Regions from separate parts of the Parendozoicomonas sp. 2304DJ65-17 genome, predicted to be linked through region 1. Evidence: predicted binding sites of a transcription regulator. Region 1 holds the regulator's gene; each other region holds the start of a gene.

Region 1 (7,877 bases):
CTCAGGTTATGAATGAAGGCTGGGCAACCTTCTGGCATTACACCTTAATGCACAAACTTTACGACGAAGGGTTAATTAACGAAGGCTATATGCTTGAGTTTCTGCATTCCCATACCAGCGTAATTTTCCAGCCTGATTTTGATGATCGCCGGTTCTCGGGTATTAATCCTTATACGCTGGGCTTCAAGATGTTTATGGATATTAAACGTATCTGTGAAGAACCCACGGAAGAAGATAAGCGCTGGTTCCCAGACATTGCGGGTACAGACTGGTTAGACGCTGTTCACCATGCCATGAAGAACTTCAAAGATGAGAGTTTTATTCTGCAATATCTTTCTCCTAAGGTTATGCGGGATATGCGCCTGTTCAGTATTGTGGATAACGAAAAGAATGCTTATCTGGAAGTGGATGCTATCCATGATGACCCCGGTTATCGTCAGGTAAGAGAAGCACTGGCAGCGCAATATAATCTGGGTAACCGTGAACCAAATATTCAGGTTTATAACGTGAATGTGAAAGGAGATCGCTCTCTGACTTTACGTCACTTTATGCATCAAGGTCGTCCGCTGGGTGATAGTGCAGCAGAGATAGTGAAGCATATCCACAGGCTCTGGAAGTTTGATGTGAAGCTTGAAAGCGCGGAAGGAAACGATGTGAAGAAAACTATTTCCTGCCCGAAGGAATCAGAAAAGAGTCGGTCTGGAGCCATTATTGAAATGGCATAGTCATTTGTGCAATTGAAAAGGGAGCCTGACCCGGCTCCCTTTTTTTGCCTGAAAATCAGCGTTTCATAACTCTGATTTCTGCCCGGCGATTCTGGCTGCGGTTGTTCTCCGAAGAGTTTGCCACCTGGGGTGATAACTCACCCTTGCCGGAAATCTTGATTTGATTAGCCGGAACACCTTTCGCTTTCAGGTAGGTTTTCACAGCTTTCGCTCGCTTAAACGACAGAGCCTGGTTATAAGCTTCTTCACCAAGGTCACAGGCATGACCGGTTACATCAACCACCATGTCTGATTTAACGTCTTTAGCCAGCTTATCAAGAAAGTTCTTCTGCTCTTTGCTTAAAGCTGAAGAATCGAGTTCAAACTGCATAACAGCCATACCGTCATCAGCCGTTGCACAGGCCACACCGGAAATCAGTGCACCCGCAACAAAGGCTACGCCACCAGTTGCCAGATCAAATGCCGCCGCTGGTAAACCCAGAGCCAGGCCGCCTTTTGCTGAGCAAAGGGACCAGTCATCAGAAGGTTTGTAAGCGGAACCAGCCTGATAGCCCGAAGAGACACAGCCGGTAAGAAATACAAAAATGAGTATCAGCGCCGATACTCCGGGAAGTTTTCTACTCATGGTACTACTCCATCCATGAAGTGATTTTTGAGTCCTTTCCACACTGGAGCAGAAGGTTTAGAGAAAACATCCGGCCCGGTCTGTAAAGTCAATTTGAGTATAGCGCCGGGCTGGATTCAGACTTTACCAGAATGATGGAGAATTCAGTTTGTGGATTGGCATAGACGTTTTCCTGTCGGAAATATTTTGGATAGAGTCTGGAAACCGTCATAAAAATTACGATTTACATAGTGAGCCCGGTGATTTTGTACTGGTGTGAGAGTAATTTGTCGATAAGAAACGTCAGAGCTTTTGGCTGGTGCTTTCGTCTGCGGTAATAAAGGTAGGCTTGCCGAACTTCCAGCTGGTGCTGAGGGAGAACCCGAACCAGATTGGTATTCTCTGGAAGATGATGAATAGGAATTGAACCGATGCCAATGCCTGCTTCCACCGCCTGAATCAGCATTTTCACATCATTAACAACCATTCTTGCTTTGATTCTGTAGGAGAAAGCATCTCGCCCTGGCATGGTGAAATGAAGTTCTCTTTTCTGTTGCACACTTACCCAGTCGTGCTTATCAAGTTCTTCTATTGTGTGTGGTTCCCCATGTTTGTCGAGATAAGACTGTGCTGCGTACAGGCAATCGCAGGATTTCATAAATGGTCTGGCAATCAGATCCGATTGTCTGCCAGAGTCGAATCCCAGAACAAGGTCTCTGTCCGACTCTGGCACACTGTCGTCTAGATTCAAGCGGATATCGATGGAGACTTTCGGGTAATCAAGAATAAACTCTTCAACAAGGTCGCCAATGCCTGACTGATACATGGTGTACGGAACAATCAGGCGAATATTGCCTTTTACCTGCTGTTCTTCGTACAGAAGTTCTGCCAGCTCCATCTCACTTTGTTCGAACTCCCCATATAGGCGATTAAAAAATATCTGACCCGTTTGAGTTGCTGAGAGATTTCGACCTTTGCGCTCAAGCAGTCGAACGCCAAGGCGATCCTCCAGTGCTGTCAGGCGACGGGACATTGTTGATACCGGTAAACGCAGGTTATGGGAGGCTTTTTGAAGAGAGCCACTCTCAACAACGTGGCAGAACAGATAAAGGTCGTCGAAGTTTCCAAATATGGAATTCATGTTTTAAAAACTGCGTATTTTTTCCATAGGCCGAAAGTATTAATCTGGCCATGGTTTATAGCAAGAGCATTTTTTTGAAGGTTTTTTTTAGTGAAAAGTAAGTTGTTTTGGGTGACCGCTATTTTAGGGTCCTGTGTTATGTCTCTGGTTATGTCTGGTCTGATTTCAACAATCAATAATGGACTGGATCACATGACATTTATGGGGTGGATGCGCAGTTTTATTATCTCCTGGCCGATTGCATTTACCATGAACATTCTGGTGTTACCTGGTGTGCGTTCACTGGCTGCAATGGTTTGCCCGGAAAAAGCAATCTAGCCATCCTTTCAATAAACACTGCTGCAACAATGAAAGGCGCAGTCGCACTGCAGAATATATTATGGTTATTAAAAATGGGAATATGGCCTTATCCATTCCTGTTTTTAAAATCTGAAAATAAAATGATTTGCAGTTGTCAGTCTGGAATCTATTACCTATTTTTCAATCGCCTTTATTGTGTCAAAGCGAGGGTCTGATTCGTGAATATATTCGAGGAAGTGATGCACCGCTTGAGCAGCAAAACCCGTATGCGCGGGTTGTTCCGGGATGTGCACGTTGAAGATCTGGAAAGAATCGTTTCCAGATTACAGGATGTTTTGGAAGAAAAACGCGAAGCTGTCAGTGCAGAAAAAGAGAAGCTTCAAGAAAAGAAGAACAGCATTGATGCTATTCGTAAACTTATGGAAGAGCGTGGTGTTTCCCTTGAAGATTTCGGTCAGACGATGCCTGGCGAAAAGAAAAAACGCAATATCAAACGTTTCCTGTTTGAATATCAGGATGGTGATGGCAGTGTCCATCAGTGGGAAGGTTCACTGACTGGCCGAGCTCCTAAAATCTTTCAGGATTATCTGCAGCGCACCGGCAAAGAAAGGTCGGATTGCATCATCGAATCGCGCTGAGTCTTATTAAGCAGCCTTTCTTACTAAGCGACTTTGAGGAAAGTGACAGGTAAAACTGCTTCCTCTTCCTGGTCTGCTTTTTACCATTAGCGTTGCATCGTGTCTGAGCAGCACATGTTTAACTATTGCGAGGCCGAGTCCTGAGCCTCCGGTTGATGCGTGTCTGCTCTTGTCTATTCTGTAAAAGCGTTCTGTCAGGCGGGGAATATGTTGAGGCTCAATACCGATGCCGTTGTCCTTGATTGACAGGTAGCCAGTATTAAGCTCAACAACCCACTTCAACTTAATAGAACCACCATTCGGCGTGTATTTAACGGCGTTAAATACAAGATTTGAAATAGCGCTGCGAAGTTCTTTCTCGTTGCCCAGTATTTCAGTTCCTGATTTACAGGACACCTCAATCGTATGACCTCTTTCTCCGCTAAAGGATCGTGCATCTTTTGCAATATCATCCAATAGTTCAGCAACAGGTATAGGAGTGAGATCCTGCAGACTATCGGCTGTTTCCAGTTTTGAAAGAATCAACAAGTCCTCAATGATATTTGCCATTCGGTCTGATTGACTCTGCATTTGGCCAAGAGCTTTAGGCAGCATTGGAGGAGGTGGTTCAGGCATTAAAACAAGACTGTCGGAAAGTGTTTCCACATAACCTGAAATCACAGTTAACGGTGTTCTCAGTTCATGAGAAACATTGGCAACAAAGTCTTTTGTCATTTGCTCAAGCTGGAATACCCGGGTGTTATCCCGCACAACCAGAAGGCGATTGTTTGGACCATAAATTGTGATGGAGTAGAGCAGCCTCTTCTCGGCAGAAACCGGAGAAGGGAGCATTAATGGTTCCTGATAGGACTCACTTTCAAAATAACGTGCAAAGCGCGGGTGTCGAATCAGGTTGGTAATCTGCTGACCTACATCATCAGGATTACGTAGACCGAGAATATGCTCGGCTGCTGGGTTCCACCATTCGATCTGGCCCTGGTCATTCGTAAGAACAACCGCATCTTTAAGAGCAGTTGTGGATTGCTGGAAACGATTAATAACTGCTTTAAGTCGGTTGCGTGCACGTTCCTGTTTACGCATCAGGCGGTACATGCCGTCGAACATTTCTCCCCAAAGGCCATGGCCGTTGGGAGGCTCTATAAGTTCAGAGGACGAGGAGGAAATCTCCAGCCAGCTAATCAGCTGAAAAACATTTTTCAGAGTCCAGACAAGATAGGCTCCGCAGCCGATCAAGATAATAGGAAGGGTTTGTCCGGTTAACAGTCCAATCCCAAGACAGGCACCCAGCATCAGAACCAGGCGCTTAATAACTTCAATTTGCCAGTTATGGTTCACATTTTATCCGGTCTTATTATGTCAACAAATCCATTGTGTATCCGGCTCGGCCTCTGGCCGAAAACTCCGGTTATACCTTCATGGAAAAACGGTATCCCGTGCCCCTTACCGTTTGGATCAGTTTCTCATGATCATTGCCGAGAGCTTTGCGCAGGCGACGAATGTGTACATCAACTGTTCGCTCTTCAACGTAAACATTACCCCCCCACACATGGTCAAGCAACTGACTTCTGGTGTAAGCCCGTTCCTGGTGAGTCATAAAAAACTGGAGTAAGCGGTACTCAGTTGGTCCCATTTCAGCAGGGGCGCCATCAATGGATACCCTATGACTGATTGGGTCGAGCATTACGCCCAGAACCTCAATAGGTTCGCTCTGGCCAGCAGTCGCGGTTCTGCGTAAAACAGCTTTTAAACGTGCAACAAGCTCTCGTGGGGAGAAAGGTTTGGTGATGTAATCATCTGCACCACTTTCCAGCCCCTGAATCTTGTTATCTTCTTCGCTTTTTGCGGTGAGCATAATGATGGGGGTAGCAGACGTCAGCTCATCACGCTTAAGGCGTCGGGCCAGCTCAATGCCGGTAACTCCTGGAAGCATCCAGTCCAGAAGAATAAGGTCTGGCTTTTGGTCCACGATTAAGGCGTGAGCCGTTCTGGCATCCTCTGCCTCAAGGCAGTGATAACCAGCCATTTCTAGAGCAACGACGATCATCTCTCTGATTGGCGCTTCATCGTCGACTATGAGAATTTTGCTGGTTGTTGTCATGGCTCAGAAGATTCCCCCTTAGGATCTGCCCTGAGAATTACAACGCCTCAATGTTACAGTTAAATGACAGAAACTTATAAGCACGAAATTAGTTATTTTTTATGGTCATTTAAGGACGACCGGGAGAGTACCAAGAACTTTGTAATGGCGCTTCGTGGAAGGCTCCTCGCAAACCCAGTACTTTCGCAGTTTTTTTATAACTTTGAAGGTTTTTTTGTTTTCTATCTGAAAGGTATCCCCCGGAGATAAATCATTCAGGGTTTTACCATTCACCGGTTTTTTTAGAGACTGTAGATGGTTGTCGTGACCGCTGCTGGCTCTAGGGTTGATGCTGTGCTTCTGAAGGACGTGTGTTGTTTGCTCATCCAAAACCTCCAACGCAAGAAGTTCATGAAGCTTTTGGCGATAGTTGGCTTTCCATTCTTCACCATGAGGAGCCACCTTTCTTCCGTATTGGTTCCAGGTATGCACATGGGCAACCTCATGGGCGAAAGTAATAAGAAACTGCACCGGTTCAAGGTTACAGTTCACACTGATTCTGTGGGGTAATCCACGAGTGGCTGGTCTGAAGTCCCCCAGTTTGGTTTTTCTAGGGCGTGAAATGCGCATCTGAATATTGTCATTTACCAGCCAGCTGACACAAAGGGATTCTGTACCATCGGGGAGGTAAGGTGCCAGCTGTCGGGAAAGTTCTGGATTCATTTATACGGTTAGGCAGCGATCAACAATAATGCCGGTAAGAACAGCCAGCCCAGCCCAGTGGTTTGAAAGAAAGGCCTTGAAGCACTCGTCACGGTCTCGGTTCTGGGTCATACGACGCTGGTGGAAAAACACTCCAGTCATTCCGGCAAGGCCAAGATAGTAAGCAACCCCGGAGCTGGTAATCAATCCGGTAATAACCAGTATTCCCAGAGTGAGTCCCTGTAAAACCTGAATGATCAGATTGTCATATTTACCGAAAAGAATGGCGGTAGATTTAATACCAATCTTCAGGTCATCGTCTCTATCTACCATTGCGTATTGAGTATCGTAAGCGACTATCCACAACAAACATCCGGCAAACATTAGCCAGGCAGTAGGAGCAACCGTTTCAGTTTGTGCAGCCCAGGCCATTGGGATTCCCCAAGCAAAAGCCGCTCCGAGCACAAATTGTGGAAGGTTAGTAAACCGCTTCATAAACGGATAAATAACCGCCAGAGCAGCACCGGCAAATGAGAGCTGAATGGTTAAGGTATTTGTCATTAAAACCAGAAGAAAAGAAGCCCCCAGCAATACAGAAAAGAGCAGCAGCGCTTCTTTCTCTGAAATCTTGCCTGTTGCCATGGGGCGATTTTGGGTGCGTTTTACGTGACCATCAAGGTTGCGGTCAGCAAAATCATTAATCACACACCCTGCGGAACGCATCAACAGTGTGCCCAGGGAAAAGATAATCAAAAGGCCGAAGTCCGGCCAGCCATCAGCTGCCAGCCAGAGTGCCCAGAGTGTTGGCCACAACAGCAGAAATGTACCGATAGGACGGTCAAAGCGGGTGATCTGAATATAATTTTCTAACCGGGTAGATACAGATGTTGGCATGCTGCTCATACGGGCAGAGCTCCCGCCATAGTCTGATCGTTTTCCATGAAGTCTTCTTCAGGTAAAAAGTATTCGCAAACAGCAAGAGGTTTGTGATTCAGGGTGAAAAGAGACCTGCGCCCCCAAATATCTTCGTGTGCAGAGTTTATTGTACGGGTCAGCTCTATAGGGCCGCGCTCAAGGTTTGGTTGAGAAAAAAGAAATGCACCAAGGGGGCGATCCTTCAAAAACAGAAGTTGCCGGTTTTTCCCCTCCAGGCTTGAAGCGGGCAGAATACTTCTGGCGAACACCTTGGGTATTCCGTTGCAGAGCAGAGTGACTTCTCGGATGCTGGCTTGCTCCCTCTGGTTCATGGAGAGGAAGTTTCGCTCATCCAGAGTCGGTCTGTCCCAATCATGGAACATAACCTGCACTTCGAAAGTGCCTGGAAAGGTTTTTTTGAGTCGGGCGGTCAGCGATCCTGTATCCAGAAGCCAGTGTTTCCAATGTTCAGGAATACTCCACGGCAAAGTATCCGTGTCATACCAATGCTGTTTGTCCAGATTAAGAGGGCGAGACGGCATAGTGTTACTTACTTTCTCCAGCGCATCCGAGCCGTATTTTGCCGCAGCATGAGGGATAAAGCACGCTGGCGCAAGTATTTGTACGTGGCGCTTTCGTGCTTTTTTAGAAAACATTGCACATCAACGATTGTGGCTATCTTTATGGTTTTTGTATGTTTTTTGTTCAGGGTGGCGTTTTTAGCCCTATATAAGGTGATAAATGGTATTGCCCTTCAATAAACGCTGCTTTAAGG
Region 2 (7,877 bases), on a different contig from region 1:
GCAGATGGAAAATCTGATAAATACATACAAATGAAGACTAAAATGGAGTCTTCGCCGATAAAGAAAAAGGCTCATAAAGAAGATTTTATGGCTGCGGTGCGGGAGCTTCAGGATAGTAATAGGTTGTACGACTTAGTTCGCCCTTTTGAGAGAGAAAAAGTTGATCAGCTTATGGAGCTTTTGCAGAGATTGGACATACCATCTCGATAGCGTCAAATGCTCAAACCTTTGACAGCCTTAAGATTTTTCGGGGAAGCAGTTAACAGGTTGCTCCCTTCTTTTACCTCTCAGGGATGGGCTCCTTATTCCACATGAATAGACTCGGCGAATTTCAAAAGCAGCACTTTATGGTGGGAAGTGACGGACAATTTAGTTATTTTTATATCCACCAGTCGCATAATACGTTCTTATAATATGAATTATGACGACTCATGATCTAGAACTCTAGGAATAAGAGTTCCAGATCAAGGTTCACATATATTCAAATTACAAAAGAAGCTAGGAGTCAGGTATTGCCAGCTAAGCAGATCCAGTTTTATGCAACTACTGAAGATTTGTTCAATGGCTTAGAGCGATTCGAAGCCGTGTGCGCCACTAAATATGTGCGCACGGGGCTCTTTGATAGCCCCAAAATGGCTCTATACAAGACGTATAGAGATATCGAGAATATAGGTGTCAGTTTGGATGGTCGAATAGAAAAACTGCCTACGTTTCTCATATTTGAAAGTGTTGACGATTTAACAGTCAAAGAAATTTCCCAAAGGTGTGGGGGAGTGAAGTACTCGGTGAATGCGCGAACTACCCCGTCATCAGTTACATTTACTCCAGGCGGTGTGTACGAAGATCGATGCATTCTCCATGGAACAATTGCAGGTTTGGATATTACTAATAGAAAATCCAAGCATCTATATATGATGTTTAGAAAGTATGTACTTAAGGACTATGAGAAAATAAAAAGCTTTCGTGTTTCTCCATATGCTGCTGAAATGTTGGATAGAGGAATGAGACTGACGCCAAATTTCAAAGCTGATCATTTAATGGACTTATCTAGATAGATGAGGTTGTGCTGGTAATAAATATTAACCGTAGACATTCTTAATCATATCCCGATATTCTTAAAGATTTCTTGTACGAATCAAGAAAAACAGGATCCATTTTGATATTAAATAGGGAAGTTAATGAAAGTCACTTAGTCTGAATGGCAATGACCCTATATTTACTTCTTGCGAGTTACAAATCTATGGATGCTTCTGTCAAATGGGCGGCTTCTTTGGTCAGGTAAAAGCATTTTGAACTGCAGTAAAGCTGCCCCTTTCGGGGCAACTCTCATTTACCGGTGCATGCTGTTGCCGCGGCGAATCACTCCGCCTAAGCCAACCACTGGGGCAGGAACTGTATTAACGGGGTTCAACACAATACGATGACTGCGAACAACGTGAATGTTCACATACCGTTGATTATTACTCTGCTTGGGAACTCTGTAGCGTGTTACATGGTTATAATCGTTTCTGTCAGTTAATTTCTTAGACAGAGCCAGAAGTGGAGGGTTTCTGCCATTTCCTGCGATATGAGCATTACCTATAACCATAATACAGGTACCATCGAGCAGAGCATCTCTGATGTTTGCTGCAATGCAAACCAGATTCATACTGGTTACCGCTTGGTTAAAACCAACGATTGCTCCAGGCATGGCCCCCCCCTCTCCCTTTAATTGTGATCACTATGGCTTATAAAATTAAATCTCTTCTTCGTTTAGGTGTTTCTCATAGAACAGCCCCATCAAGTCTTCATCTTCTCGAATCACTTGTAAAGCCGACCATAGTGTTTCTCGGGTTTCACGTGATAAATCACTTTTACGGGAGAACGTCAGATAGTAGTTTTTAGATTTCAGAGTCTTTTTCTGAATATCATATTTATTGGCGAAGAAAGGGTTTTTCTGGAACTCTTTAGCGATGCTGCCCAGTACAGCGGCTGATCCATCTTTTCTCCGTACCAGGTCAACAAGAGCACTGCGGTCAGTTGAATAGATGGCTTTAACTTCGGCCTGATTCTTTTTCAGGTCATCTGCAATAGAGTAAGAACGTGGAACTCGCACTGGCCCGGGAAGTGTGGAAGGCGTGCCGTTGTAGGTAAATGACAACTCTTTGGGAGTCACAATCACGTAGTCCACCAGGCTCATGCTGTGCTCTCCACCTTTGCCTTTTCTGGCTGTGGGAGGATATTCCATCCATTCATTGCGCTCATCCTTATAGGAGGCGCCAAGTACACCATCAACTTTTCCTTCTTTGGCAAGGCGCAGACAGCGAGACCAGCTGGTTGGCCGTATTAAAACCCTTCGATCTGTGCGTGTGGCAGCCTCATTCATCATGTCAATAAAAACACCCGCCGCCCGATAATCTTTCATCAGGGTGAAGGGAAACCAGTAGCCTTTATCACTACAGAGAGTGACACGTTCACGAGCCGCTGACGAAGCTGTGGAAGTGTAAACAGAAGCCAGCAGGCAGAGAGAAGCAATAATTAAATTTTTTCTGGGATGCATCTTGAGTCAATCCGTATGACCTCAAACGCCCTACAGCTTGGATACTAAAAGCCATTAAATAGCTTAATTGCCCAAAAGAGTGTTACTGCGAGGAAGTAATAGTTTATTCCCGAATCACAGTGTACAGAGATAAACGACAATGTAAAAAAATCTGTAGGGAATGTGTCAAAAATGTAATACAAATTAAACGATTTCATGACAATATACTTCGTGCGAAACAGGAATGTATTAAACCAACGCAAACGGAAATAATAATTATGAGGTTTAAGCGCGAACTCTGTGCTGCTGCACTGGCGTTAACTACGCTGTCTTCCGGCTCTTTTGCTGAATCTGACAAAGCTCGCAACATCATTTTGATGATTGGCGATGGTATGGGGCCTCAGCAGCTCAGCATGCTGGAAAGCTATGCTGAGCTGGCACCCAATTCTATTTATCAGGGCAAAGACACGGCCATGACCCGCTTGGCCAATGCCGGAACCATTGGCCTGTCTATGACTTATCCGGATGGTTCAATGGTGGTTGATTCCGCCAGCTCCGCAAGTCAGTTGGCTACTGGCAAGCTCTCTCCTTCAGAGGCCATTGGCCTGGATCGCAACGGTGATCCGGCAGAAACTATTCTCGAAGCTGCGAAAAAGCGCGGTAAGGCTACTGGCCTGATTTCAGACACTCGCCTGACTCACGCCACACCTGCGTCTTTTGCAGCGCATCAGCCTCATCGTTCTATGGAAAACCAGATTGCTGAAGAAATGCTGAAAGTAGGACCAGACGTTATGCTTTCTGGCGGTATTCGTTACTGGATTCCCAAGTCTGTTAATGAAAAAGGTGCGACCTACGAGCAGGTGAAAGAGCTGACCGGTGGCCACGTAAGGGTGAAGTCCAAGCGTAAGGACAACAAAAACCTGCTGTTGGATGCCCAGAAAGCCGGTTACCAGCTGGCCTTCAGCCGGGATGAAATGAACAAAGCTGAAGACGGTAAAGTACTTGGTTTGTTTGCATACTCCGGCATGATGGATGGCATTGAGTATTCCAAGACCAAAAACGACAAAGATCGTGCACAGCCAACTCTGAAAGAGATGACTGTTAAGGCTTTGGAGATTCTTTCAAAGGATAAAGACGGTTTCTTCCTGATGGTTGAAGGTGGTCAGATTGACTGGGCTGCCCATAACAACGATGCGGCAACTATGTTGCACGAAATGCTGAAGTTCGACGAAGCAGTAGAAGCTGTTTACGAATGGGCCGCTGATCGTGATGACACGCTGGTTGTTGTAACTGCTGACCATGAAACAGGTTCTTTTGGCTTCAGCTACTCTGCCAGCAATCTGCCTAAGGCTACCAAGCTGCCAGGCAAAGGTTTCAGCAAGCGTGACTACAAGCCTAACTTCAACTTTGGTGCGCCTCAGATCCTGGATAACCTCTACAACCAGACTGCCAGCTTCTACGGCATTATGGACAAGTTCCGTGCCCGTCCGGCTGCAGAGCAGACTCCTAAAGCTCTGGCTGCTGTCGTTGCAGAAACCGGTCCTTTCCAGATCAGTGAGAAGCAGGCTGAACGTATTCTCCAGCGTGGCCCTAACCCGTACATTACAGAAGGGCACAAATACCTGGCTGCCAAGACTCTGCCGGTTGTCAAAGACTTCACCGCTTTCTATGTGTATGGCGATGAAATCCACCTGAACCTTCTGGGTCGTGAACTTGCTGAACAGCAGAACGTAGTATGGGGAACTGGTACACACACCAGCACGCCTGTTTCTGTTATGGCGTTTGGCCCTGAAAAACTGGTTGATCAGTTTGATGGTATGCAGCACCACACAGACATCGGCAAGAAGCTGATGAGCGCACTGTAAAGCAGACTGCCAGTGTTACTGGCTTGGATAACAAGCCTTAGTGAGAGCCGACAAGGCTCTCACTTTTCCTTTCTTTCTTACCGCTGCTTTATAGCCTCTGTTCCCAGAAGAACAGCCAGATGCAGGTGGCGCATGTTGTTATCAACCATTTTGCAACGCAAATGCTCCGGCAGGTGCTTGTAGCCGGGTTGGCTACTGTTTTGGCTGGTTTTGGCCATTTGCTGAGTGGGCAATGCAGACATAATACCCTCCACGATACATATGGTTTTGCGTGACTGTATCAATATAGTCTGCAGTTGCCGTTTTGTTTATTTCTTCACTTTTGTTCAAAGCTTCGCTTTCGATTTATAAAAGTTCACAATATCAGCCTGGGTTTTAGCGTTCTTCAAAGAGTTTTCTAACAGCTCTGCAGCACTTGTATCAGGTGATTGCAACGCCATGGCATGAGCCAGCGCAGCTGCCTTTTGTACATCCACTGTTTCTCCCTGCTCAGCAGTAAGCGTTGCATGGGAACGCCCCTTCCATACATTCGGGAGGGTGACCGTCTCACGTTTTTGATCACTGATCACAGCATCAAATGTGGGGGCAACTGCGGTTCGTTTGCCCAAGAGTGAAGGCTCCAGGTCAAACCAGTCCAACAGCGTTGCCAGCCAGGATGTGTGATCAAAAGGGGTTGTTGGGTTATCGCTGCGTATAACGGTGTTTTCCGTCACCCATGGAGATATAAATAACATTGGAACTCTTATGCCAAAGCGATCAAATTCGAATCCGCACTCATATTCATCTGCCCCACCAGGGTTAATAGCTGTATGAGGTGGAGGCATATGATCAAAGGTTCCGCCGTGTTCATCCCAGGCCACAATGAACAGAGTCTCTTCCCAGTCCGGTGATTGACTCACGGCTTCATAAAGCTGTTTCAAAAACTGTTCACCTTCAACCACACTGCCCGGTGGATGGTAATCATTGCCTGCAATACCCAGATCCCCAACCAGGTCCATCGAATACTTGGGTTCTATGTAAGAGAAACGGGGTAAGTTTCCAGCTTTGGCGTCTTCATAAAACTGGTCAATATTCAGGTACTGGTTTTTGGATTCAGGTTTTGCAAGCTGTTCCTGTAAACCCTGGAACATATACCAGCTGTAGCTGTGCTTATAACCGAACGTACCGTGGAGATAGGGGCAGGAGTAATACACCTTCCAGTCATCTTCAGTGTTATAACCATTTTCAGACAACACTTGCCAGATTGTTTTACCAGTGAATTGCGCAGGCAGGAACTCATGGTTCCAGTAATGGTTGTTCACCATCGCCATGGTTTTTTTAGAATTTTTTTCAGGCAAACCCACTGAATTACCACAGATAGAAAATGCCCTGTTTATGGATGTTTGAGACGGGATGGAGCAGAACCACTCATCAGATACACCGTATGATTTGGCAAGGGTATTCAGAATGGGTAGCTGGGTATTGTCGTAAGTATCAAGAATTTCCAGTTCCACATTTACGTATCCAGCCCGACTATCGTAATAGTTCTGCAGAAAGCCATCCATTGATGGCGGTGTGGATGCGCAGACAGGGGCAGTGCCATACAGTTGCTGGGTGATATTACTGAAGGTTTCTTCAGGATCAATAATGGGAGTGCAGGTAGGGAAGTGATTCTTTTCCACTCCTCTCACAATCGATTTTTTACCGTTATTCCATCGCTCAATGCGGTACTCAACAGGTTGAGCAAAAATGTTTTTTAATTCAGATGTCAGGCCATGAAAGGGAATATCCGTGTTTGCGGGGATATTGTTCACATCAGGATTGGGGTTCCCATCGTATAGCCAGCCAAGCACGTTATCGAATGACCTGTTTTCGAACATCACGTAGACAATCTTTTTGATGTTCTTTTTCATTGGATTATTGCTATCCATGCTCTGACCTTTTCCCTGTGTGTTTTATTTGTAATTACTGAATGAAGATGTGTCAGGGAAATTGGAGTGTCAACAATAAGGTATGGTTCATAAGGAGCATTTATCTACGAGTAATACGTTGTTTCAGCAAATCTTCAGGAAAATATAAATTTAATTACAAACAACCTGCAATCAAATGCCTGTCTGCTTCGTCTATCAGCAAGAACTTACCGGAACTAAGGAATAGAGAATGACCCAGGCAGAAACCTTATCTTCACCACAAATGCTTTCTCATGCGCATTACCAGATAACGGCAATGATACTGCGTATTGGCCTTGGGCTGGTTTTTTTTATTGGAGGGTGGTCCAAGCTTGGGCTGCTTCTCAACCCTGAAACCCACGATGGAATGGTTGCGAATTACATGGGAACAACCGGGTATATTAATTCTCTGTTCCAGGATTATTTGTTTTTTGAAGGCTCTGTGCTCACGCCGTCCGGATTTCTTACCACTCTTTCTGCGTTTGAACTGTTTTCGGGAATTGCGCTAATTGTCGGGCTTTTGGTCAGGCCTCTGGCTTTATTCTACGGCTTTCTGTTGTGGAGTTTTGTCGTGTCTTTACCTGTTCATACTGTTCCTGGTGTTGGCATTGATGTAAAAACCTACACATCTCCAGCAATCTTTGTGCAAATTCGGGATATTGCACTCTCAGGTATGATGTTTGTTTTATTTAATCTTGGGGCAGGTGCTGCCAGCCTGGATGGAAGAATAATAAAACACAAACCCAGTATAAACTGGTCGCACATGGGGTTATTGCTGCGCTTCTCTCTCGGTGCCATGTTTGTTGTTGGCGGTTTCTTTGGACACTTTCCCAAAGTTCCAAGTTTTGCCGCAGCACAGTGGCTACTGGCAATAACAGGTCTTGCTCTGATATTTGGCAGCCCGAAAGTTGTGAGAGTGTTTGGTGCTGTTTCAGCTGGCATTATGGTTTGGTACATGATCCATAAGCTGAATATGGATAAAAACCTGATTGGTAACCTGAACAGCTTTAAACGGGAATTCGCTTTGGGCAGTGCTGGAATTGTTCTTGCGATTCTGGGTGGCGGATATGCGTTTACTCTGCACGATCTGTTTACCCGGTGCCGTAATTACATCAGGCAGGTAATGTTTTCAGGTTACTCATCGAAGCGTACAGCTCAATAACAATACATTTCATAAAGCGGTCATAAAGATAACAAACAACCGGGATTCCCGAGTGGATAAAGCACTGCTGAACACACTATATCGTTATGCCTTCACTCTCACGGGGGATCGCGATAATGCCTACGACCTGCTGCAGAAGGCGCTGGAAAACTATCTGGGTCAGGCTGTTTCAGCAGAGTCTGTAAAGTTTTATCTTATGCGTAGTATTCGTAACAGCTGGTACGATCAGTTGCGCAAAAACCGGTTGCATCTGGTTGTTAGTGATCAAATACAGCAGGATTATCAGGAAACATCGCTGCCAACACTTTCGGATATTCTGATTCAGCAGCAGGATGTTGAGCAGATTATGATGCTGTTATCGCCTGAAGAAAGAGAACTGCTCTATCTTTGGGCGGTTGAAGAAT
Region 3 (7,877 bases), on a different contig from region 1:
GCGAGGCTATAGGAGCCGGGTTAATGGTTTCACTATGGGCCTTGATACCGATTTAAGCCCTGACTTCTTGGCAGGTATTGCTCTTTCCTACGGTAAGGGCGATATCAATAAAAATGATGTTGAAGATGAAACCGACGTTGAAACTTATCTGACCACACTTTATGGGCGCTGGGGTTTGGATGAATACACAGATCTTGATGTGATGGTGAACTACGGCGTTAATAAAAATGACCGCAGGCGGGTGTTTGATGTTGCTGGTAGTAACCTAAATCCTGCCACCTCTGAATTCGATTCAACCCAGTATGGTATCAAGGCTATTCTCAGCCGAAGAATGATGGCGGGCAAGTGGGAGGTGACTCCTATGGCCGGTTATCACTATACCCATTTCACCATTGATGCTTATACCGAAAAGGGCTCTGCTGCAGCTTTGAAAACAGAGAAGCAAAAATACAAAGTTAACGAATTAGGCGCTGGTGTAGGTGTTAGTCGAACATTTGATAGCCGTTACGGCCAATTTATCCCTGAAATGAAAGTGATGGGCTGGCATGACTTTAGCGCAGATCCTGTAGAGGTTGATTCACGGTTTGTGATCGGAGGGGATAACTTTGTCGCTAAAGGTGTAGCTCCCGAAAAAACAACCTGGAACGCCACCGCCGCAGTTACATGGAATCGTGATGAACGATTCGAACTGTCGGCTGGTTATGAGCGCAACTGGAGAAGTGGCTTTCACTCTGATTCCGTGTATGCACGGGTAGATTATAAGTTTTAAAGGTAAGAGTTGAGGTAAAGAGCGTTAGCTGTTTTTGATACTTTATAACTATTCATCCGTTGTCGGGTTTTGAATGTTAGAACAGCTTTTTAAAACAGATAACTGGCGTGTTGGCTTAGTGTGACTAGATTAAATGTAACGACTATTTGACAGAAAGGACTCTGCAATATGGCTACAAAAAATTTCCTTAAATCGGCACTGGCATTAGCTATTGCGTCAGCACCTTTTCATACTGTGCAAGGTGATGGGGGGGTGGAATTAAGCCCTACTCAGCCTGTGATTATTATAAAGTCTGGGGTTGTAAACCGAGAAAATCTCTCAGCAGAAAATGGCGATGCTACGGTCAAACTCAATAAGGTTGATCCCGGATTCGTATTCGGCTCGGGGGCCTGTAACTCGGCTGAACAGACCTGTGTTTATACTAACAAGGGTATTATTCAGGCCGGTGGCGCAACTTATGCTGTGCAAGTTCAGGAGGGTGCCTGGTACAAATTGGTGAATGGAGGTTCAATTCGAAACTCTGCCGGTGACACTATTACTAGTGATCCCAATGCAGGCAATTTCACCATTGTAAACTCAGGAGATCTTTCTTCATCTGGTTTAGCTAAGGTGATTAATCATCAGGCTAATACAGTGTTTACACTGGAATCATCTGGATCAATCACTGGTAATATCGACATCAGTGTTGATAGTGATACTGATACGCTGTCTTTTTCTAACGGCAGTTTTTCAGGGATAGTAAACGGTGCTGAGCAGGTTGACGTGTCAAATGAATTTGGCTCCACAGTGGAAGTGAATGGCGTGGTGAATTTGTCAGGTTCGGGAAGCGATAAATATTTTATTGTCTCCGATAGTGCGGCACTGCAAACCTCGGGGTTAACTGTTAACGGTGCGAACACAACTTTCCAGCCTGGTACACAGCTATTGTTGGAACTGAACTCTGCAACTCCTGGAAGCTCCATTCTGACATCAGATAGCCAAATTGGTGTAGGGGGAACGATTGTTGTGATCCCAGACACATCACATACTGGTTCGGTCAGTTACACCCTTCTCCAGGATACCGCTGGCATTGGTGGGACTAATGCAACACTCGAAGTCATGGATCTTTACACCGTGACAAAAACCTCTACATCCGGCAATCAGCTTGTTGCCACAGTAGAGTTGATCCCGGATAGAGAGCCTGAAGATGTTGCCGGAACAGGGGGAGCCAATGGCAGTGAGAGGCGGGCTTACGGAAGTGGCTTTGACGCAGCTGGTACTGCCTCACAGGGTACTGGAGCGACCAGAGAACAAGGTGAAAAGCTTCGCGATAACTTTTTCCGCCAATACACTCCCGAAGCTGCTGCACGTTTGGCTGCCGAGCTTCTTCCTGCTTTGAACCGCTCCTCTGTTGAGGCTGGGCTGAATGTTGTCACCGTTTCCAATAAGGCTATGGTGAGCCGGATGGACAGCAAGGTGGGCGTTAATACCGGTGATGATATAAAGCCTCATTCATTTTGGATGCAAGCGTTACATAATGAGGCTCATCAAGATGATCGCAGGCATCACAGCAGCACGATCCGCGGATATCACAGTCGTTTGAATGGCTTCACTATGGGTCTTGATGTTGATGTTATGGATCTGGGCACCATTGGTTTCGCCGCGTCTTATGCCACGAGCGATATCAATAAGAATGATGTTGAAGACGAAACCAGTATTGATAGCTATTTGGCAACTCTGTACGGGCGCTGGCAGTTAGCAGATGCACTTTCTCTGGATGTGCTTCTGAACTATGGCATCAACAAAAACGAACGAAAGCGGGTGTTCGATATCACTGGTTCTGATCTGAACCCAGCCAAGTCAGAGTTTGATTCAAAGCAGATAGGTATTAAGGCTATTCTTCGCCATTCTATGGATATTGGGGACTGGGAATTGTCTCCCATGCTTGGTTATCACTACAGCCACTTTACCGTTGATGCCTACGATGAGAAGGGTTCTGCTGCGGCTCTCAGAACGGAGAAACAAAAATACAAAGTTAATGAATTGGGTGCTGGTGCAGGTATAAGTCGGGTTTTCAATACTAAGTACGGGTACTTTACTCCGGAAGTTAAAGTTATGGCGTGGCATGACTTTAGCGCAGACCCTGTAGAAGTGAATTCCAGGTTTGTTGTCGGTGGAGACAGCTTTGTTGCCGAAGGTGTAACCCCAGAAAAAACAACTTGGAATGCCACAGCTGGGGTGACATGGAATCGTGATGACCGGTTCGAGTTTTCAACAGGTTATGAGCGTAACTGGAGAAGTGGTTATCACTCCGACTCTGTGTATGCCCGGGTCGACTATAGCTTCTAATCCCCCCCTCTTTCGTTTGATCAAGAGCGGCTTCGGTCGCTCTTAACTTTTGATCGAATCAGAAAGGAATGAGAGTTATGTGTTCACTTCAGCGCTTGTCTTTCTGGGTAACCCTCTGTTTCTGCATGTTCAGCATGCAGTTTGCTAAAGCCAATAATCCTCTGCGAGTTGATTCTGAAGGATTGGAGTATCTTGAATCTATTACCGGCAGGGCTGGGCAAAATGGAGCGGTTATTTTAACCAACAGTTCATACAGTATTTGGTCACCTCTCACAAATAACTGCTGGATGCGTTGGTTTCCTATTCCCTGCAAATTTTCAAACAGCGGAAAAATTTATTCTGGTGAAGCTATTGCTGCTTTAGCGGTAGAGCCGGAGTCATCCTGGAGTATTGTTAATCAGCAGGATGGCATTATTTCTACTTCAGCAGAAGCGGAGCAAAGCACTGTCGCTTTGCAGCTGCTTTCTGGTGTGGGAGTGGTGATTCTGGAAAATGAGGGACAGATTTCAGCAAAGCCAAATAATGGAACGGCCATCCGGGTTTATAAGCGAGACCCCTTTTATGAAAGTTTTGCTATGAAGTTCCGCTGGAAAAATTCAGGGCTTATCGAGGGGCGCGTTGCATTTAATGTGGGCTCAGAAGGTCGTTTTGAATTTACCAATACAGGTAATGTTTATGGCGATATTCTGGTAATGGACGATGAGGACAGGGACTTTGTTGCTCTAGAAGAGAATGCCAGTTTTATTGGCAATCTGCGGGGAGTGGAAAATCTGTCAATCAACAGTATGGGGACACCAGAAGAGAGAACGACCGGTAATGAAATTCACTGGAGTGGCAGTGTTGAACTCTCGTCATCTCAGCCTCGCTCTGCTGTCAATGTTTCTGCGGAAACTGCGTTAGTGACAACAGGTATTAACATGTTGAACGGTGATTTGATATTTGGTGAAGATGTTAAGCTCAACGTAGAGGTAAATGAAAATCATATATCAGATGCTTCTGTACCCGTAATTCAGTCATCGGGGCGGGTAGAGTTTAAAGGGCATACTCATTTTTATCTGGATTTGAAAAATGTGCGTATACCCGAAAAAAAAGAAATTCAGTTAATTGCTGTGAAAAAGATGAATCTCGAAACCCTGAATATCTCTTTTTACACAGATGAAAGATTCAGTGTGGATATTGTCCGGCTTACAGGGAATGAACTCGTCATCTCCGTTCAGAAAAAACAACCGATCCATGATGAAATCTAAGGTACTGATGTTCTCAAAGGGAGTTGAGAGATGAAAAAGGTACTCGCCATCCTGCTCGTGCTTATTGGGGCGGTGATAGTTGTGCCCTATATCCTGGCACTGGGGGAAGACGATGCTAATGAGCCTGAAGAGTATGAGCAGGAATATGTAGATGAGTGGGATGATGGTTATGTAGATGATGAAGAAGTCGATCTCGATCAAACCTGGGATGATATGGATGAAGTTCAGAGTTTCGATGAGGAAGAAGAGGAAATCAATTACGACCCCTACGGCGAAACTCCTGATGATTTAAATAATGATCCCACAGACGAAGGTGGTGAGGGGGCACCTTCGCGCAGGAAAGATAAAAAAAAGAAACCTGACGATGCTGATGAAGTCGGTGAAGAAATCGATGAAGAGTATCAGCAGGATCTTTATGACGATGATATGGACAGCTACAGCGAATTCACTGATGAATACGAAGAAAATGAAGAAGAGCCGGAGTATGGTGAAGAAGAGTATCTTGAGGAGTATGAGCTAGAAGAAGATGATGGTGAGGAATATTTGGAGGATTATGATGGGGGATATGACGAAACTGATGAAGGATATTATCAGTGATAACGTTTTAAGCCCTGTCATGGTTCTGTAATACAAAGCCTGTAAATTAAGACTTGTGGTCAGTTATGACACAAAAGCTGTTTTGACAGTTTCTGCTCTTATTCAACCGCCATTCCCCCGGCGGTTTTTTTTGTCTGAAATCAGTAAATTGCCTTCTTTTTCGAGAAGCTCCGGCTAGGGTTTGACGAACCAAAAGCTTATGCCTTAACTGGTAAGTAATACGTCTGTTACAGACGTTTTCGTCTTCTCCGATCTCTTCTCGTGCAGCTGTTTGACCCGAAAGAGTGATTGCTAAACACGGATGGTTGGCAATATGGGTGATTCAAGCCGTATTCTGGTGATTGAGGATGATCAACACCAGAGACAGCAACTTCGTACAATACTCGAATTTCTTGGACACGACATCGTGCTCTCCGGAGCCGGTGGTTGGGAAACCCGCATAACAATTGCGCCAGAAGACTGCCTGGCGGTGATTGTTGGGCGTTCTCCCCGTACCCTCGATATTCTTAAACAGTTGAATCGACACTGTCCTGCACTGCCCATTCTGATTAATGGAGCATTCAGTCGCGTTGGCCTGCAGGGAAGCCTGCGCCGCCAGGTTGTTGGTGAGCTGGAGCATCCTCTCACCTACAGTCAGATTGTTGATGCTCTGCATCTGGTTCAGGTCTATAGAATTCACTGTCGTCAGGGCCAGATTCTGGCCGGACATCATGATGCTCAACTGTTCCGGAACCTTGTAGGCAATAGCAGAGCAATTCGTCAGGTGCGAGCTTTGATGGCTCAGGTTATGGATAAGGACGTGAATGTTCTTATCACTGGCGAGTCTGGTACCGGGAAAGAAGTGGTGGCTTGTAATCTTCACGAGCATTCGAACCGTAAAGATGAACCATTTGTACCGGTGAATTGCGGTGCTATTCCTCCCGATTTGCTGGAAAGTGAACTGTTTGGTCACGAAAAGGGCGCTTTCACTGGAGCTATCGCAACTCGCAAAGGCCGCTTTGAACTGGCTGAGGGCGGTACGCTGTTTCTGGATGAAATTGGTGATATGCCATTATCCATGCAGGTGAAGCTGCTGAGAGTCCTGCAAGAAAAGAAGTATGAGCGGGTTGGTGGAACGGCTTCTATTGATGCAGATGTTCGCATTATTGCTGCCACTCATAATGACCTGGAAAAAATGGTGGCTGAAGGGAAGTTCCGTGAAGACCTGTATTACCGTTTGAATGTTTTCCCCATCGAAACTCCATCTCTCCGCCAGCGTTCAGAAGATGTACCGCTGATCCTGAATGATCTGATTAACCGCATGGAACGTGAACAGCGTGGTTCTGTACGTTTCAGCTCAGCTGCTATCTTGTCTCTCTGTCGTTATGAGTGGCCGGGGAATGTTCGGGAGCTGGCAAACTTAGTGGAACGTCTGGCCATTATGTACCCCATGGGGGTTATTGGGTTGGAAGAGTTACCAGGACGTTTCCGCAAAGCGTCCAGTGAGGCGGCTCAGGAATCGGGTGTTGCGGAAATGTTTCCAACCACAATTCAGCCTTCAGGTATGGGTGGGTTGGATGAACTGGCGGTATTGCCGGTGAACGGGCTGAATCTGAAAGAGTTTCTTTCAGATCTTGAACGTAAGTTGATCCGTCAGGCTCTGGATGACTGCAGTAATGTTGTTGCCCGTGCAGCGGATAAACTTCAGGTTCGCCGGACCACTCTGGTGGAAAAAATGCGCAAGTATGGTCTGAACCGCTATGAGCAGGCAGATAATACCTCTTCTCCTTAAGAGTCTTTTGATTTTCGGTTCTTCTCTCGCCTTGGGAGGAGAGCCGGAAGCCACCTCCCAGATAGCTGAACAGGTGGCTTCACCAGAACCTGATGCCGAGCTTGGCATGATGGAACTGTTGAAGATGCTGTTTACCTTTGTGTTTGTTATCTGCCTTATGTTTGGCTTGGCTTGGTGGGTTAAGCGCTGGCGGCCAGAATTAGCTACTGGTCAGGTGGGTTTAAAAACCAAAGCTGTTCTTTCTCTGGGGGGAAGAGATCGAGTAGTGGTGGTTCAGGCTGGAGAGCGTGAATTGTTGTTGGGTGTTTCTTCCGGTCGAATTACTCTCTTGGGAGATTACGACAAGCTGTTGCCCGATCCAGAGGTTAAACCTGACAGCGCGCAAAAATTTCGTGATCTTCTGAAACGTTCCTGATCCTCTCTGAAAGTCTTTCCTGAACAATATCCAGTGTGGCTGAATTGCCATACTGGATATTTTGTATTTACCCTGTCGTATTCTTGAAAAAAACATTTTTCATTTCTCTTTTTCTTGTCTCTTTATGACGGGCATCTGACGTTTTTCTACTGTTGGAAAAGTTCTGTTCGGCAGGAATCTGGCGACGCCAGTTTGACATGTCAAAAAACAGAGAAAATCGAAAGATAGTCTCCCTATGCTGTACGACAGCGGATTTATTTATCTTTGTTATTTTTCTTATAAAACAGTTGGTTATGGTTTTGTGATGAATTTTTAACAGAAAGGTCCAAGTTGGCACGGTCGCTGCAATACCTAGGGTATGCGCGCCAAGGATGGCGCAAAGATCCAACAATAGAGCGGACCGTAAAGGACTATGGATGTGAAACCCGCAAGAGTAATTGCTATTGCCAGTGGGAAGGGAGGCTCAGGGAAGAGCTTTCTAACCCTGAACCTTGCCGAGGCGCTGTCCCGGATGGGGCGTAGGGTCGTTATTCTGGATGCCGACTTTGGCCTCGCCAATATTGAACTGCTGGCTGGCGTTCAACCGGAAAAGTCTGTCGCTGATGTGCTGGCTGGCCGGTGCGACATTACTGAAACCCTGATTGAAGGCCCTGGTGGTGTTCGGATTATTCCCGGAAGCCGAAGTGAGCCTGATATGGCAGCACTTTGTCATGGTCGTCTTTCTGGGCTGATTAATGCCATTGATGTTCT

What was found. The regulator PhoB, encoded in region 1, activates phosphate uptake and scavenging genes when phosphate is short. The targets are predictions, from matches to a motif close to TGTCATANNNNTGTCANA.
Region 2: ACY2RR_RS19425 (alkaline phosphatase) is a predicted target of PhoB. The motif match lies at 2,701-2,718, and genes of this name have one in related genera.
Region 3: ACY2RR_RS13335 (sigma-54 dependent transcriptional regulator) is a predicted target of PhoB. The motif match lies at 4,957-4,974, and genes of this name have one in related genera.

The regions. Positions count from the first base shown of each region.
Region 1 covers NZ_JBYVJV010000007.1:219,758-227,634, reverse strand. The annotation lists gene ACY2RR_RS17830 (SpoVR family protein) at 1-725, shown strand, start outside; gene ACY2RR_RS17825 (OmpA family protein) at 781-1,350, opposite strand; gene ACY2RR_RS17820 (LysR family transcriptional regulator) at 1,574-2,470, opposite strand; gene ACY2RR_RS17815 (DUF2798 domain-containing protein) at 2,561-2,788, shown strand; gene ACY2RR_RS17810 (H-NS histone family protein) at 2,989-3,408, shown strand; gene phoR (phosphate regulon sensor histidine kinase PhoR) at 3,415-4,743, opposite strand; gene phoB (phosphate regulon transcriptional regulator PhoB) at 4,814-5,506, opposite strand; gene ACY2RR_RS17795 (hypothetical protein) at 5,612-6,208, opposite strand; gene ubiA (4-hydroxybenzoate octaprenyltransferase) at 6,209-7,090, opposite strand; gene ACY2RR_RS17785 (chorismate--pyruvate lyase family protein) at 7,087-7,758, opposite strand.
Region 2 covers NZ_JBYVJV010000009.1:103,342-111,218, reverse strand. The annotation lists gene ACY2RR_RS19445 (hypothetical protein) at 1-210, shown strand, start outside; gene ACY2RR_RS19440 (hypothetical protein) at 513-1,055, shown strand; gene ACY2RR_RS19435 (hypothetical protein) at 1,331-1,690, opposite strand; gene ACY2RR_RS19430 (substrate-binding periplasmic protein) at 1,736-2,539, opposite strand; gene ACY2RR_RS19425 (alkaline phosphatase) at 2,797-4,383, shown strand; gene ACY2RR_RS19420 (hypothetical protein) at 4,461-4,625, opposite strand; gene ACY2RR_RS19415 (alkaline phosphatase family protein) at 4,710-6,293, opposite strand; gene ACY2RR_RS19410 (DoxX family protein) at 6,523-7,473, shown strand; gene ACY2RR_RS19405 (RNA polymerase sigma factor) at 7,526-7,877, shown strand, end outside.
Region 3 covers NZ_JBYVJV010000004.1:295,808-303,684, reverse strand. The annotation lists gene ACY2RR_RS13355 (autotransporter family protein) at 1-769, shown strand, start outside; gene ACY2RR_RS13350 (autotransporter family protein) at 938-3,097, shown strand; gene ACY2RR_RS13345 (hypothetical protein) at 3,175-4,344, shown strand; gene ACY2RR_RS13340 (hypothetical protein) at 4,375-4,941, shown strand; gene ACY2RR_RS13335 (sigma-54 dependent transcriptional regulator) at 5,255-6,712, shown strand; gene fliO (flagellar biosynthetic protein FliO) at 6,681-7,127, shown strand; gene ACY2RR_RS13325 (P-loop NTPase) at 7,546-7,877, shown strand, end outside.